3 regions of the Amphritea japonica ATCC BAA-1530 genome follow, and region 2 is predicted to be linked to each of the others. Evidence: predicted binding sites of a transcription regulator. Region 2 holds the regulator's gene; each other region holds the start of a gene.
The links. The regulator sigma-54, encoded in region 2, starts transcription at its own class of promoters, with help from an activator protein. The targets are predictions, from matches to a motif close to TGGCACNNNNNTTGCTNT.
Positions count from the first base shown of each region.

Region 1 (5,246 bases), 700 kb from region 2:
ACCAACGGGAAATGAGCCAGCTTCCGACCAGGGCCGCAACAAAACCAAATGCCACCAGACCAAATCCATCTTCGGCCACAGGTGCAGGGAAGATAAAGCCCCGGTTGTTAATAAAAGAACCAAAAAACTCAATACTCTGCCGTGGGTGTGGCAGCGTTCGCAGTACAGCGAAGTACCAGAAAAAAATCTGTAGTAGCAAAGGAATATTGCGGAAAATTTCAATATAAAAGGTTGCAAACTTTGAGATTAACCAGTTATCCGACAATCGCGCCACGCCCAGAATAAAGCCCAGAATGGTCGCGGCAAAAACCCCCATTGCTGCAATCAAAATCGTATTTAACAGACCGACTAAAAAAGTCATCCCGTAACTGGATGCTTCCGTATAGTCGATAAGGCTCATAGCGATACCGAAGCCTGCTTCACTGGTCAGGAAGTCAAAACCGGTGGTTATACCCCGTTGTTCGAGGTTTGTCAGGGTATTATCAATGATGGTATAAAACACGAATCCCAGCGCTGACAAAAGCAGCACCTGGAACAGTAACGACCGCTTCTTGGGGTCGTTCCAGAATTTTGGCTTGTCCATTGGTGGCGCTTTTGGTTGTGCTGAACCACCATCAGGCTTGTGACTTGAATTCGAAATGTCTGAGGACATTGTTAACTCCAGAAATCAGTACACAGATCCTTCTGCCGCTGCATGAAAGAAAAGAGCTGCAGAAACAAAAACGGCCGGCCTTTCGGGCCAGCCGTTCATTAGCGCTCTTAGCGCATTGGTGGAGCGTACTGCAAACCGCCCTGGTTCCATAATGCATTCAGACCACGGTCCAGCCCCAGTGGAGATCCCTTACCTACGTTGCGCTCATAAGCTTCACCGTAGTTACCCACCTGCTTAACGATCTGGTATGCCCAGTCATCAGCCAGATCCATACCTTTACCTTTAGGCCCATCCAGACCAATCAGGCGTTTAACGTTCGGATTAGTGCTTTCAGCTTTCATCTTATCGACGTTAGCAGAGGTTATCCCCAATTCCTCAGCATTCAGCATCGCATTGTGCGACCACTTCACGATGTTAAACCAGGTATCATCACCCTGACGTACAACAGGGCCTAGCGGCTCTTTCGATATAACTTCTGGCAGTGCGCCTACCGCTGAAGGATCCTGCATTCGGGTACGCAGGCCTGCTGCCTGTGAAAGGTCAGTAGTAAAGGAGTCACAACGACCACTGTCAAACGCTTGAGCAGCCTGATCATTAGTATCAAATACTACCGGAGTATAACTAATACCCTCAGCACGGAAATAGTCAGCCATGTTCAACTCAGTTGTCGTACCTGACTGTACACATACGGTCGCACCATCCAATTCTTTAACACTTTTCAGGCCCAGCTCATTTTTCACCAGGAAACCCTGACCGTCATAATAGTTCACACCCGCAAAGTTAATACCCAGTTGAGTATCACGGGTCTGAGTCCAGGTGGTCACTCGGGACAGAACATCAATCTCACCAGATACCAGTGCGGTGAAACGCTCTTTAGCGTTCAAAGGAACAAACTTAACTTTAGATGCATCGCCCAGCACGGCAGCAGCGACAGCCCGGCACAAATCAACGTCCAGCCCTTTCCAGTTACCTTTATCATCAGGTACCGAAAAACCCGGCACACCACTAGTTACACCACACTGAACTGCGCCACGCTCCTTCACAGTTTCTAAAGTACCAGCCATTGCAGTACCTGTCATAGCAACCATCAAGGTGGCAGCAGAAATCAGGGTTTTCTTCATTGGATGCTTCCTCACTTTGTAACGTATTAAAGAATATTCAAAACAGGGCTGTATTCATCAGCATTGCTATAAGCTTTTGCTCTGCAAAGAGCGTTCCACTTCTTTATTCTTTTAATGCATAGAGTTAACTTTCAGTCATTCAGTTTAGCAACTGTTTTGATTCTGTACAGAAAGTCGCTGAACATCAGATATGTAACGCTTTAATAATGTTGAAATATTTTTATAAATGAACTGTCAAAATCGCCCGAAATTAATGACGTTTTCGGTCAGGCACTTTTCGACGCACCAAAAAAAACCACCCAAAAGGGTGGCTTCGATGTTTTTGATCAACAACAGCGCGTTACTGCGCTGGATTAATCTCTAGCAACTCAACTTCAAATACCAGGGTTTCGTTAGGCCCGATAGCCTCACCCATACCGCCAGGCCCATAAGCTAACTCAGCAGGAAGTACTAAACGCGCCTTACCACCCACTTTCATCAGCTGCAGCCCTTCTGTCCAGCCAGGAATAACGCCATTTAACGGAAAGGAAACCGGCTCGCCACGACTATAAGAGCTATCAAAATCAGTACCATTGATCAGCGATCCCCGATAATGTACTTTTACGGTATCTTCTGCCGCCGGACTGGCACCTTCACCGGCAGTCATCACTTCATACTGAAGCCCGGATTCAGTGGTCACAACACCCTCTTTTTTTCCATTCTCGGCCATAAACGCCTGACCTTTAGTCAGGTTCTCTTCAGCCATCTTGGTTAGAGCGGCTTGCTGTTCTTCAACCTTTTTCTTTTGAAAAGCCATCATTGTTGCTTCAACTTCTTCCGGCTTCAGCAGTGGTTCCGCACCCGAATATACCGTTTCAACAGCACGACGCAGTGCGTCTACATCCAGCTCTTCCACATCGGCCTTAAGGCGCTCGCCCAGCATGAGACCCAAGCTATAGCCCAGCTTTTGCTGATCAGTCTCGAGGGTGTAGGGCTTCTCAACCGGAGCTGCCGGTTCTTTTTCAGCTCCACAGCCAACCAATACAATACTTGCAACGGCCACGGCCACCAGCGTCTTTTTCATTGTCATTCCTTTAATCCAAGAGTCAGTTATCAGCGTTTAGTAATCCATTAAACTGAAAAGTTCCGTTAAATACTACCGTTCGACGAGGCTTTATCGCTTAAATGACCTAATAAAGTCTGTAGCTCTCCGCTCACCTCTGGCTCAACTTCCGCTATAGAACAAAGGTTTCGATAGCCTAAGCCTGCCAGTTGTACTGCGCTGGGGCAGTATCTCTTTAGCGCAAATAGTAACCCAATTTCAACTTTCTCTGCTGATAGTTCGGCTATTTTCAGTTGCTGATAACAGCGATCTTCATCCATTGACTGCTTTGACTTCCGTAGCTGATAACGCAACATCCGTAAGGGTTCCAGCAGCTCTAAACGCCACTTTTTAGCTTCTGTATCGTCCAGCCCTGCAGGTAAAGTCCTCCTCTGTTCAGCCAACCAAAGAGCAAACAGTAGACGGTTTACACTCAATTGATGGACATTTTGCAACGTCAGGCAAAGTTCGGCTGTTTCCCGGTCCGAATAAACCTTTACGGCATAACTCCAAAGCTCATTATCTTCAATCATCTATGCTAAAATCCGCCGCCATGATTCAGTTAAACCAGCTTAGCTTACAACGTGGACACATGCGCCTGCTAGACAGAGCGCAATTAACGATCCACGCCAACCAGAAAGTCGGCATTGTCGGCGCCAATGGCGTTGGCAAATCTTCTTTGTTTAAACTCATCTTAGGACAACTGCAGCCCGATGAAGGCGATTTGCAGCTACCTGGCAATCTGACCATTGCCCATATGGCTCAAGAGGTCGGTGACAGCAATCAACGCGCCATAGATTATGTCCTCGATGGTGATCAGCGACTACGCAGCATTCAGCAAGCCCTGGAAAACGCGGAACAGTCCGGAAATCATCACCGTATTGGCGAGCTACATGCCCAGCTGGATGCGGTGAATGGTTACAGCGCCGAAGCCCGTGCTCATCAGTTACTCAATGGACTGAGTTTCACTACGCCCGATGCAGAGCGACCGGTCAATACTTTTTCGGGCGGTTGGCGTATTCGCCTTAATCTGGCCCAGGCGCTCATGAGCCACTCTGACATTCTGTTGTTGGATGAACCCACCAACCACCTGGATCTGGATGCAACCATCTGGCTGGAACAGTGGTTGCGCAACTATCAGGGCACCCTGCTGCTGATTTCCCACGACAGGGATTTCCTGGATGCGGTGAGCACACATATCGTGCATATGTTTCAGCAGAAAACAGAGCTCTATAAAGGTGGCTACAGCGATTTTGAAAAGCGCAGAGCCGAGCGACTGGCTCAACAACAGTCACAGTTTGAAAAGCAACAGGTCAGAATTGCTGAGATCGAGAATTTTGTTAGACGATTTAAAGCTAAAGCGACCAAGGCAAAGCAGGCCCAAAGCCGGGTTAAAGAACTTGAGCGGATGGAACTGATCGCACCAGCCCATATCGACAGTCCGTTCAGCTTCTCGTTTCAATCATCGGATAAGATATCCTTCCCCTTGTTGAGCCTGGATGATTGCGCATTGGGCTATGAACAGCCGATACTCAGCAACGTAAAACTGACACTTTCTCCTGGCGACCGGATCGGCCTTCTGGGGCCTAACGGCGCGGGCAAATCGACCCTGATAAAGTCTTTGACCCAGGATCTACCGCTGGTTAACGGACTATATAAAGCGGGTGAGCATCTGAAGATAGGTTACTTTGCTCAGCATCAACTAGAAGCATTGGATCTTGAGGCATCTCCCGCTTTGCATATCCAACGCATCTCCCCTAAAGCCAGCGATCAAGAGATCAGAAATTACCTGGGTAGCTTTGACTTCAATGGCGACCGGGCACTGGAGCCAGTCAAACTGTTCTCCGGCGGTGAAAAAGCTCGGGTTGCATTAGCGCTTATCGCCTGGCAGCGCCCGAATTTACTGCTACTGGATGAGCCAACTAACCACCTGGATCTCGAAGTCAGGCATGCACTGACACTGGCGTTACAAAGTTTTGAAGGCGCGCTTATTTTAGTGTCCCACGACCGTCACCTACTGCGTAATACCGTTGACCAGTTTATGTTGGTAGCCCATGGCAGCGTTGCACCTTTTGACGGTGATATGGATGACTACCAGCAATGGCTGGCCAGTCAGCGGCGGGGACAAAATCAGGCCACCGAGGCTCCGCGAGAAAACCGCTCATTGAGTGCTGCAGACAAAAAAGAACAAAAACGCCTTGAAGCTGAGCGCCGCAAAGCCCTTCGTCCACTGAAAAACTCAGTAGATAAACTGGAAGCGGCGCTGGATAAGACCACCACACAGTTACAACAGCTGGAAAGCCAGTTGGCAGATAATAGTCTTTACGAAGATGCGAATAAGGAAAAACTCAAACTACTGCTGCAGCAGCAAGGCGAACTGCAGCAAAAGTCT
Region 1 covers NZ_AP014545.1:3,729,958-3,735,203, forward strand. The annotation lists gene AMJAP_RS17225 (amino acid ABC transporter permease) at 1-652, opposite strand, end outside; gene AMJAP_RS17230 (amino acid ABC transporter substrate-binding protein) at 760-1,773, opposite strand; gene AMJAP_RS17235 (FKBP-type peptidyl-prolyl cis-trans isomerase) at 2,114-2,836, opposite strand; gene AMJAP_RS17240 (TIGR02444 family protein) at 2,902-3,387, opposite strand; gene AMJAP_RS17245 (ATP-binding cassette domain-containing protein) at 3,408-5,246, shown strand, end outside.
Region 1: a site for sigma-54 is predicted at 1,854-1,871, ahead of AMJAP_RS17230 (amino acid ABC transporter substrate-binding protein). Genes of this name have one in related genera too.

Region 2 (5,246 bases):
TGCTTGTTGTTCATCATCGCCACAGGTAGATATAGTGAGTTCGGTTCCTTTGCTGGCAGCGAGCATCATTACTGACATAATACTTTTGCCATCAACCTGGCGGCCATCTTTATTGAGTTGTATATCAGAGGAGAAGGAGCTGGTGACATTGATCAGTTTAGCGGCGGCACGGGCGTGCAGGCCAAGCTTGTTAATAATAGTGATCTGTTTTTCCTGCATCTGTAAATACCCTTAATCAGTTCAATTCACGATGGCGTATCTGGACATTATCCATAGTTGTCCGAAAATGGCCAGCCAGACGTTCGCTGATAAAGACTGAGCGATGCTGACCACCGGTACAGCCGATACCTACTGTGATGTAGCTGCGGTTATTCTGTTCAAAGCGAGGTAGCCATTTTTCCAGATAACGGGTGATATCTTCTAGCATTTCCCTGACATCAGACTGTTGTTCAAGAAAAGTGATGACTGGTTTTTCCTGCCCGGTTAGTCCTCGTAATTCGGGTAGCCAATAGGGATTTGGCAGGCACCGGACGTCAAAGGTGAAATCGACATCCAAAGGTACGCCGTGTTTATAGCCGAATGATTCGAATTGCAGAGAAAGCTCTTGCTCCTGCCGCTTGGCAACTCTGAGTTTGATACTGTCCCGCAGCTCATAGAGAGACAGGCGGGTAGTGTCAATACGGATGGTCGCCAGATCGGCAACCGGTGCCAGTAGGACCTTCTCATAGTTAATTGCTTCTTGCAGCCCCTGATTATCATTTGATAGTGGATGCTTTCGACGGGTAGCACTGTAGCGTTTCAACAGAGTGGTTTCTGAACTATCAAGATAGAGAACTTCGCACTCAAGCTGACCGGTTTCACGCAGCTGCGCGAAGATCTCCGGAAACAGTTTTAGATTGCTGTGCTGGTTGCGTGCATCAATACTGACAGCAAGCTGGCCCGGGTGATCAGGGTCGCTGAGGATCTGTTTAACAAGCCCTGGAAGCAGAGGGGCGGGCAAGTTATCGATACAATAGAAGCCAACATCTTCAAGGGCCTGCAAGGCGGTAGACTTTCCAGAGCCAGAACGCCCGCTGATGATGATTAGCTTCATTGGTGTCAGCCCTGTTTGAATTCCGTCACTGCGGTATAAAGACTTTCAGCTGAGTTAGCGCTGCGAAGTTGATTGCGGAACTCGGGCTGGCTGAAGAGCTCAGCCAGATTTCCCAGCGTTTGCAGATGCTGATCGCAAGCTTCTGAAGGAACCAGAAGGATGAATAACAGGTCGACAGGTTTGCTATCAATTGAGTCAAAATCGATAGGCTCTTTAAGCTGAATAAGCAGAGCGGTAGCGTGCTCGCATGCATCGAGTCGACTGTGGGGGATAGCGATGCCATCACCAATGCCGGTGCTACCTAGTCTTTCCCGGCAAATGAGACCGGCAAAAACTGTTTCAGCGTCAAGTTCAGGGTGTAGCTCAGCGATATGCTCGCTGGCAATTTCCAGTATACGTTTTTTACTACCCCCCTCCAGAGCACAAAGTACTCCGGAGGGCGCTAATAATTCTGAGATTAGCATGGCGTTATATTTACTTGTGAGTTCGTGTCTTTTCTTTATGTTTGATGATCTGACGGTCCAGTTTGTCAATCAAACCATCAATCGCAGCATACATATCTTCTTGCACATCGGAGGCAAATAGCTGGCCGCCGGCAACATGCACATCGCCTTCTGCTTTCTGACGAGTCTTCTCAACGCTTAAAGTTACCTGTGCATTAGTAATATTGTCGAAGTGGCGCTCGAGCTTTTCAAATTTACTCTGAACATATTCATTCAGGGAATCAGTCAGTTCAACGTGGTGGCCGGTGATATTGATCTGCATGGTAATCTCCTAGTGTTTTAATGCCGGGATAATGGCCCGGTTCCTATGGATATTAAGCTATTAAACCAGACGCTTGCGTTCATTAGAAGGCGGAATATTAAGCGACTCTCGGTATTTTGCAATGGTTCTGCGCGCAACATTGATACCTTGCTCTTCTAAGAGCAGCGCTATCTTGTTATCGCTTAAAGGTTTGGTTGGGTTTTCAGCAGCAACCAGTTTCTTAATGAGTGCGCGGATTGCCGTTGAAGAACAGGTGCCTCCATTGGCCGTTGTTACGTGACTTGAGAAAAAATACTTTAGCTCAAATATTCCGTTTGGCGTATGCATGAACTTCTGGGTGGTAACCCGCGAGATAGTTGATTCGTGCATTTCGACCGCTTCTGCAATGTCATGTAGAACCATTGGTCGCATCGCTTCGTCACCATGCTCCAGAAATGCTTCCTGCCGTTTTATGATTTCACGGGTGACTTTCATTAGCGTGTCGTTTCGGCTTAAGAGGCTTTTTATAAACCAGCGAGCCTCCTGGAGGTGGTTCTTTAAATAGGTGTTGTCGGGGCTGTTGTCCGCTCTGCGAATCAGACCCGCATAGCTATCATTGACCCGTAATTTTGGAGCAACTTCCGGGTTTAGTTGTACCTGCCAAACGTCGTTCTCTTTATAGACCAGTACATCCGGAATAACATATTCAGATTGGGAGCTGGTAATTGAGGAGCCCGGCTTAGGATTAAGTGTTTGAATCAGGCTGATTGCTTGTAACAACTGAGGTTCACGTATGCGTGCTTTTCGCATCAACTGCTTATAGTCGTGATTGCCCAGCAGGTGGATATACTGAGAGACAATTTTCAGAGCCTCTGCCCGGTACTCTGTTTCTCCCGGTAACTGTCGTAGCTGGATTGCCAGGCATTCACTCAGGTTACGTGCGGCTACGCCAGGTGGGTCAAACTGTTGTATGCGATGCAGTACCGCTTCAACTTCATCTAACTCGATGCTGTTGAGTAGCTCTTCGTTCTGGGCCTGAAAGTGTTCGAGAATTGAGTCCAGCTCAATTGTTAAATATCCATCGACATCAATACCGTCGATAATATTAGTGGCGATCAGCTGATCGACGTCACTCATCGGTGTGAGATTGAGCTGCCAGGAAAGGTGGTCCTGAAGGGTTTCATCCGCAGTATCGTTTGACTCCATCTCCATGTCAGAAAAGTCATGGGAAGATGATGATGAAGAAGATACGGTTTGGTAAGTATCTTCCCAGCTACTGTCAGTTGATAGTTCCTCAGGGATGTTCTCGCTCCAGTCACCATCTGCTACCTGGATCTCTTCTGACTCAGTTGTCGCACTTGTCGTGTTTTCGGTGATGGGTTGTTCACTTTGAGAAGACTCTTGAGTCGGAGCTATTTCAACGTTGAGTTCATCTTCATTTACCTCAAGCATTGGATTGGACTCAAGTGCTTCCTGGATCTCCTGTTGCAGGTCAAGCGTCGATAATTGCAACAAGCGAATCGCTTGCTGCAATTGAGGGGTCATGGTCAGGTGCTGACCAATTTTAAGCTGTAACGCCTGTTTCATAGAGTGTCGCTTATATGCCTGTTACAAACGGAACTGATCGCCTAAATAGGCTTCTCTGACTTGTTGGTTCGCAAGTATATCTTCTGGTGACCCTTCGGCAAGAATATAGCCTTCGCTGACAATGTAAGCCTGTTCGCAGATGTCCAGAGTCTCACGAACGTTGTGATCGGTTATCAGTACACCGATCCCTTTGTTTTGCAGATGCTTAACGGTTTGTTTTATATCACTTACCGAGATCGGATCTACGCCGGCAAAAGGCTCATCCAGCAAAATAAATGTCGGTTCAGTCGCCAGAGCCCTGGCTATTTCGACCCGACGCCTCTCGCCCCCGGATAAACTCATTCCCAGGCTGTTGCTCAGGTGAGTAATGTGAAACTCTTCCAAGAGCTCGTTTAGCTTCTGTTTTCTTTCACTACGGCTTAACTCTTTACGGGTTTCCAGGATTGCCATCAGGTTATCATGGACGCTTAGTTTACGAAAAATTGATGCTTCCTGGGGTAGGTAGCCTATGCCTTTTCGTGCTCTGCCGTGCATGGGTTCCAGGGTTAAATTCTGGTGATCAATCCTGATTCGTCCCTGGTCGGCATCGACCAGCCCGACAATCATATAGAAACAGGTAGTCTTACCTGCACCGTTTGGTCCCAGTAAACCGACAATTTGCCCACTTTCTATCGAAATTGAGACATCTTTTACAACAGCGCGACCTTTGTAGCTCTTTGCCAGATTGCTTGCTTCAAGTCGACTCATTGGCTGTTTGATTCTCCGATGGGTGGTTCGCTGGTATCTTTAGTTTCTTGTGCTGCTTTGGGTTGAATAATCATCTGTACCCGTTCGCCTTTCGAACTGCTGTCACCAAATGCATTAACGGTGCTCTTCTTCATATCATATACAATTCTATTACCGCTGAAACTGTCGGTGCCTTGCGATACTTTTGCCTGACCCGTTATTTCCAGCTCTTTCGTGTGGATATTGTAATCAAGAACCTTACCGTATGCATGGGTTATCTCTTTGTTAGCTGCCGGGCGCTGTTGAAACTGTGCCAGGTTGCCTTTTGCAATGATTGAGGACACTGCTTTTCCGGTTTGTCTTAGTTCAAGGGACTTGCCGGTTATTTTCATACTACCCTGAGTCAATATAACATCGCCACTGTATATGGTAATACCTGTCTTATCATTCCGGGTCGCGCTGTCGGCGGTGATGTGAATCGCCTGGCGGGCATCTTCAGGGAGGGCCTGAACCAGACAGGATAGGCATAGCAGAGATGCGCATAGGCTTTTCTTTACAACGTTAATTAGCATTATGCACTCCGGTTACTTCAGATAGCAGCTTAAGAATGCCACTGTCGGTATCTATTGTCATGCCAACACTGGTGGTTGTGCTGGTAGTGTTGGTTATGGTGACTTTTTTATCTGTTTGTGCAAGATTTTTCTGTGGATAAAATATCAATGATTCAGTCTGCAATATATTGGCCTGTTGTGGGTCAGGGCTGTCTTGTAATAACACTGTACCGTCTAAGGTGATTGAATCATTGTTGTCACGAATGATGCCGCTTGCGCTGCTCGCTTTGTGGCTGGGAAGGCTCGCGCTGTATAGCTGCAACTCTGGATTGGTAACAAGAATAAGCTGTTGCACTGGCTGATGCTCCAGCTGGCTTGAGCTGAGTTGTTGTTTCAGGTGACCGTGGTTATCGTAGTCTCTGATTCGACCGTTGATAATATAATAGTCTGATTGTTGATAAGCGGGATTGGGTTCCTGCTTGATTTTGTTAGGCCGGCGCTCTTCATCCATGCCAAGGTAGATGACAGCAGGGATCAGAATGGCT
Region 2 covers NZ_AP014545.1:3,032,299-3,037,544, reverse strand. The annotation lists gene AMJAP_RS14050 (HPr family phosphocarrier protein) at 1-219, opposite strand, end outside; gene rapZ (RNase adapter RapZ) at 236-1,093, opposite strand; gene ptsN (PTS IIA-like nitrogen regulatory protein PtsN) at 1,099-1,557, opposite strand; gene hpf (ribosome hibernation-promoting factor, HPF/YfiA family) at 1,568-1,858, opposite strand; gene AMJAP_RS14030 (RNA polymerase factor sigma-54) at 1,919-3,424, opposite strand; gene lptB (LPS export ABC transporter ATP-binding protein) at 3,446-4,171, opposite strand; gene lptA (lipopolysaccharide transport periplasmic protein LptA) at 4,168-4,722, opposite strand; gene lptC (LPS export ABC transporter periplasmic protein LptC) at 4,712-5,246, opposite strand, start outside.

Region 3 (5,246 bases), 1.4 Mb from region 2:
AGCTTGTACTGCGGAACTAAGCAACGCAGTCATAAAAGCGATTATCCAAAAACTTTTCATCATCTTATCTCCGCTTTGTCCGCTCAAAATGGCCATAGCTGGCCAATAAAGAACTTCGATAGCCAACCCATTGAGTTAGAGTCATTCAACTCACCTGAACCACTGTAGGTAATCCGGGCATCCGCTAACTGAGTAGACAGCACTGTATTACTGGTTGAAATATCCTGTGGTCGAATCATCCCGCTCACACGAATATATTCATCACCCTGATTAAGGGTTAGCCACTTCTCACCCTTCACGATCATCAGACCATTCGGCAGTACCTCATGAACCGTCACAGTAATATTGCCATTCAGACTATTACTCATATCGGATTTACCCTCACCTTCAAACGCGGTGGTCGAGTCACCGGTACTGGCACTCAAAGGTTTACCTAAGATGGTTGGCTGAATACCGAAGACGGTCGGTGAAGCCAGCGTTTGAGAATTTGACTTATCCACACTGGTTTTATTGCTTTTAGTTGAAGAGGTACTTTCCTGAAGCACAACAGTGATGATGTCACCTAACCGATGCGCACGACCATCGCCATATAAGCTATTACTGGTTGCAGCATTAAAGATAGAACCCGTTACCTCACGGGGCGCTGTCATTGCCTGCGGGCGAACCGGTGCAAAATGCGGGCTATCTGGCTTAGGCGGAGCACTGACGCAGCCCTCCAGAACCAGAATTGCAGTGAGTATAGTTAACAGTCGTTTCATCACTTACCTCCTCAACTCAGGCTTACAGATTCTGTGTCACGTAGGACAACATCTGGTCTGCAGTTGAGATCACTTTTGAGTTCATCTCATAAGCACGTTGCGTTGTAATCATATTAACCAGCTCTTCTACCGCATTAACGTTAGAGCCCTCTAACATCCCCTGACGCAGTTGACCCGTTCCGCCCTCACCAGGATTTGCCAGCGTAGGCGTACCACTCGCAGCAGTCTCAAGATACAGATTCTGACCATAAGCCTGTAATCCCTGAGGGTTAACAAAGTCCGCTAACTGGAGTTGCCCCACTTGCTGTGGTGCGGCACTCCCCTGCACTATCACACTGACAATGCCGTCAACGCCAACAGTCATCGACTGCACTTCTGCAGGCAAGGTTAAGCCCGGATCGAGCAGGTAGCCTTCGGAAGTAACTATTTCATTGTCCGAATTCAGCTGAAACTGACCCTGACGGGTATAGCCGGTATCCCCATTAGGCAGTGTGACTTGCCAGAATCCCCGACCAGCGATAGCAATATCAAATGCCTCCCCGGTGGTTTGCATCTCTCCTTCCTGAAACAGCTTTTGCGTACCGGCTACCCTGACACCCGATCCAAGCTGCAACCCTGAGGGGAGCTGTGACTCTTCTGCCGACTGAGCACCGGGCTGACGCTGGATCTGATACATCAGATCTTCAAACACCACCCGGTCTTTTTTGAAGCCAACCGTACTAACGTTAGCCAGGTTATTCGATATAACCTTCAGGGACGTGTCCTGCGCACTTAAGCCTGTTTTTGCTACAAAGAGGGCTCCATGCATAACTATTCTCCACCCTTAATATTCATTATTATTCTGTTACTGAAGCGATAAAATACGCGCAGCAGCAGAGGAGTTCTCTTCAGCCGTCTTCATCATCTTCACATGCATTTCGAATTGACGCGCCAGATCGATAATTGAGGTCAGCTCAGTTACAGAGCTCACATTGCTTGATTCAACAAAACCGGAACGAAGCTTCACCCCTGCATCCGGCAATAACGGCTGATTATTGCCGGTATGCATAAGGCCATCGGTACTTTTAAACAGCTCCCCGGATTCAGGCTTAACGAGTTTGATCCGGTCCAGAATAGCCAGTTCAGACGCACCAGCACCCAAGGGTTTTATGGTAATGGTGCCATCACCACCAATATCTAACTTTTCAAAAGGCGGCAATGTAATGGGTATCCCGCCATTGCCCATGACACGTGCACCAGAGCCCGTTACCAATTGATTGAACTGATTTACCTGTAACTCTCCCTGCCGGGTATAAGCTTCATTACCATTGGCATCAATGACCGCCAGCCAACCATCGCCATCCACCGCTACATCGAGTGAACGGCCTGTCTGCATCAGTGTTCCGCTGGCCGTATTAGTCGCTGGTCGCTCTGCCATTGCATAAACACGGGACTCATGACCTTCACCATAAACCTGCATCGCCCGCGCTTGAGCAAAGTCTGCTTTAAAACCGGTGGTTGTCGCATTCGCCAGGTTGTTGGCGTGGGCTTGCTGAGAGCGCATGGTTTCCCGCGCCCCACTCATTGCCAGATACAACACTTTATCCATTGGATTCCCCGCTTGCCGCCTTCACGCTAAAACGGTCAGACATTGCCGCTTTAGTGGTTTAAATTCTCTATCAGGTAAAATGCAATGGTTGTGCCAACAAATCACACAGACATAAAAAAAGGCGACCGAAGTCGCCTTTTTCTGTTACTTGAGAGTAATACTTGATCAGATCTGCAAAATCGCCTGAGTCACAGTATTCAAGGTCTCCAGCGTTTTAGAGTTCGCCTGGAAGTTACGCTGCGCTTCAATCAGCTTTACCAACTGCTCTGACAAATCAACGTTAGACTGCTCTAAAGCACCAGAACGCAAAGTACCATTAAGACCCGTACCTGGAGGGTTAGGGATCGCGTTACCCGAACTTAACGATGCGGCCCACTGGGTATCACCCACCGGCTGCAAGCCTGCCTGATTTTCGAAGGTAGCAACCGCAACAACACCTAGGGTCTGGTTTTGACCGTTACTAAAGCTCGCTACCATCTCGCCGTTCAGACCGAAACTCACACCGATCAAATCGCCTTTCGGGTATCCGTTTTGCGCTGAAGACTTCTTAATTGAATCCGACGCAAACTGGGTAGTATTGGTCAGATCAAGCTTAATAACACTCTGTGAGTCGGTATTATTCGCCAGAATCTGATCGTTTTCATTAAATCCCTGCACGGTAAGCTGCGGGATAGCCAGCGTACTGGTAACTGTCTGACCATTAATCTCGGTAATATTACCGTCCAGATCATTAAACTTCATCAGGATAGGGCCTTTCTCAGGAAGAGAGCCCGCCTCACCTGGATCAGGATTTTTACCGATAACCAACAATTGATCTTTTTCGCTATCTTCAGGATCTAGAAGATAAGCATACAATCGATAAGTCCCTTCGTAGCTATTATCACCATCAACTGCCAGATCAGGTGTTAATGTGCCGGTGCCACCGCCCGGTACCGCTACACCCGAAAATGGATTTATCGGACCGGAAAGTACTTGCATTGCCAACGTCGTATTCGAAATATCACCACCCTCTGCACGATAATTCACCAGCATACGAGGGGAGCCGGTAGACAGGTCCAGGGAGAAAGATTCAATATTACTATTCGTATTAGAAATAGTAGTGCGCTGAGCATTAACTTCGTTGACAATATCCTGCGCGGTAATACCGCTTGTACCGGTATCAATTGAGATAGTCACACCAGAAACACTCAACTCAAGAACAGCATTAGCACCACCAAAGAGTGTCGAGGACGTTGCACCGGTGAAGTTAAAATAATGTTGCTCGCCAGCCGTCAACTCCGTGACTTCTTCATTGGTTAACGCAACACCACCATCAGCGGTCACCAGATCACCGTACTGAGTTGAGTCAGACTTAAAGATAACCTGAATCTTGCCTGCCGATGGCTGATCAAGAACCACATCAAAAACGCGGCCGTCTGCAGATTGCAACGTTGACAGAACCGCGTCATCCAGAGTACCGCCTGCACCGGTAAAGTCTGCCGTATTAAGCGTTACACCTGAGACCTGAAAGGCACCAGCACCTGCATAATCATAGGTGTGAGTTTCTTTAACCGGACGCTGCTCAACATAGTTATACTTTATTGCAGAGCTATCACCCAGGGCATCTATTCGCTCCATCGTGGTCGAATACGTATACGAGCCTGGAATATCTTTATCGTAGAGTGACTGCAGCTCATTGGCATCCTTACGTGAATCAATATTCACTGAAAGGTCCATCGTATAAGTAGCCTGAGGACTACTCTCTTTTTCGCTAACAGACAGATTACCCAGCGGCAGCTCAATATCATTTACAACCGGATACCCTCGCAGATACTGACCGGTTTTATTAACAATAAAGCCATCTTTATCGAGTTCAAATGCACCGGCACGCGTGTAGGTCAAACCACCCTGATCGTCCGCCAATTGAAAGAAACCCGCCCCATCGATCGCCAGGTCCAGGTTGCTATTGGTAAACTCTGTTGTACCCGCAGCAAAGTCCTGGGCAATATCGGTTACCGTAACACCGGAACCCGGAACATTACTTGATCCAGCACCGACAACCGCCGACGTATAAATATCGCCAAACTCGGTACGAGAAGCCTTAAAACCCACCGTACTGGAGTTGGCAATGTTGTTACCGGTCACATCAAGATCAGTTGTTGCTGCCTTCAAACCGGTAATAGCAGTATTAAAACCCGCCATGGTGTTCTCCTCGCTTTACCCTATCTGTTTAATATCACTTAGCGACACTGCACCCGCCTCGGTATTCACTTTCATACCGATGCCGTTTTGTCCCAAAGTAACGCTATTTACGTTGTAACCTATGTAACTTGCTGCCAGCTGATATTCACCATCAACCTGAGCTTCAGCTACCACACGGTAACTGCCTTCAGGGCGGTCGCCGGCATTCCATTTAAAGTTATGATCGCCCACGTTTTGAGCGCCCATACTAAATTGTTCAACTTTGTCGCCATTGGCATCATAGATCGTCACCCGTACATCCGGAGAACTCACGGGTAATTCAATCACACCGCTGATCTCTTTGGACTCACCGACAACCGCCTGATCAGTCTTGGCATATACAGTCTGCCCCACCAACGAAGACGCTTGTAAGGCGGCCTGGCTCGACAGAAGTGAAGACGACATATCTTCAACCGTGCTATTTAGTTTATTGATACTTTCAACCGTACTCATGCTAGAAATTTGCTGCATAAAGTCAGTCGTATCTGCCGGACTAGTCGGGTCCTGATTTTGAAGCTGCGCAATCATCAGCTTCATAAACATTTCACTATCTGCACCACTGCTACTGTCAGCAGAAGATGAGGTAGATCCCGCATTATTCTTGGCATTAATCTGGTCAAAGACCGATTGTGTATTGTTGACGTTATCAACACTCATAACATACACCTCATATCAAACAC
Region 3 covers NZ_AP014545.1:612,889-618,134, reverse strand. The annotation lists gene AMJAP_RS02875 (flagellar basal body P-ring protein FlgI) at 1-60, opposite strand, end outside; gene flgH (flagellar basal body L-ring protein FlgH) at 84-758, opposite strand; gene flgG (flagellar basal-body rod protein FlgG) at 781-1,566, opposite strand; gene flgF (flagellar basal-body rod protein FlgF) at 1,603-2,346, opposite strand; gene AMJAP_RS02855 (flagellar hook-basal body complex protein) at 2,512-4,527, opposite strand; gene AMJAP_RS02850 (flagellar hook capping FlgD N-terminal domain-containing protein) at 4,543-5,223, opposite strand.
Region 3: a site for sigma-54 is predicted at 2,425-2,442, ahead of flgF (flagellar basal-body rod protein FlgF). Genes of this name have one in related genera too.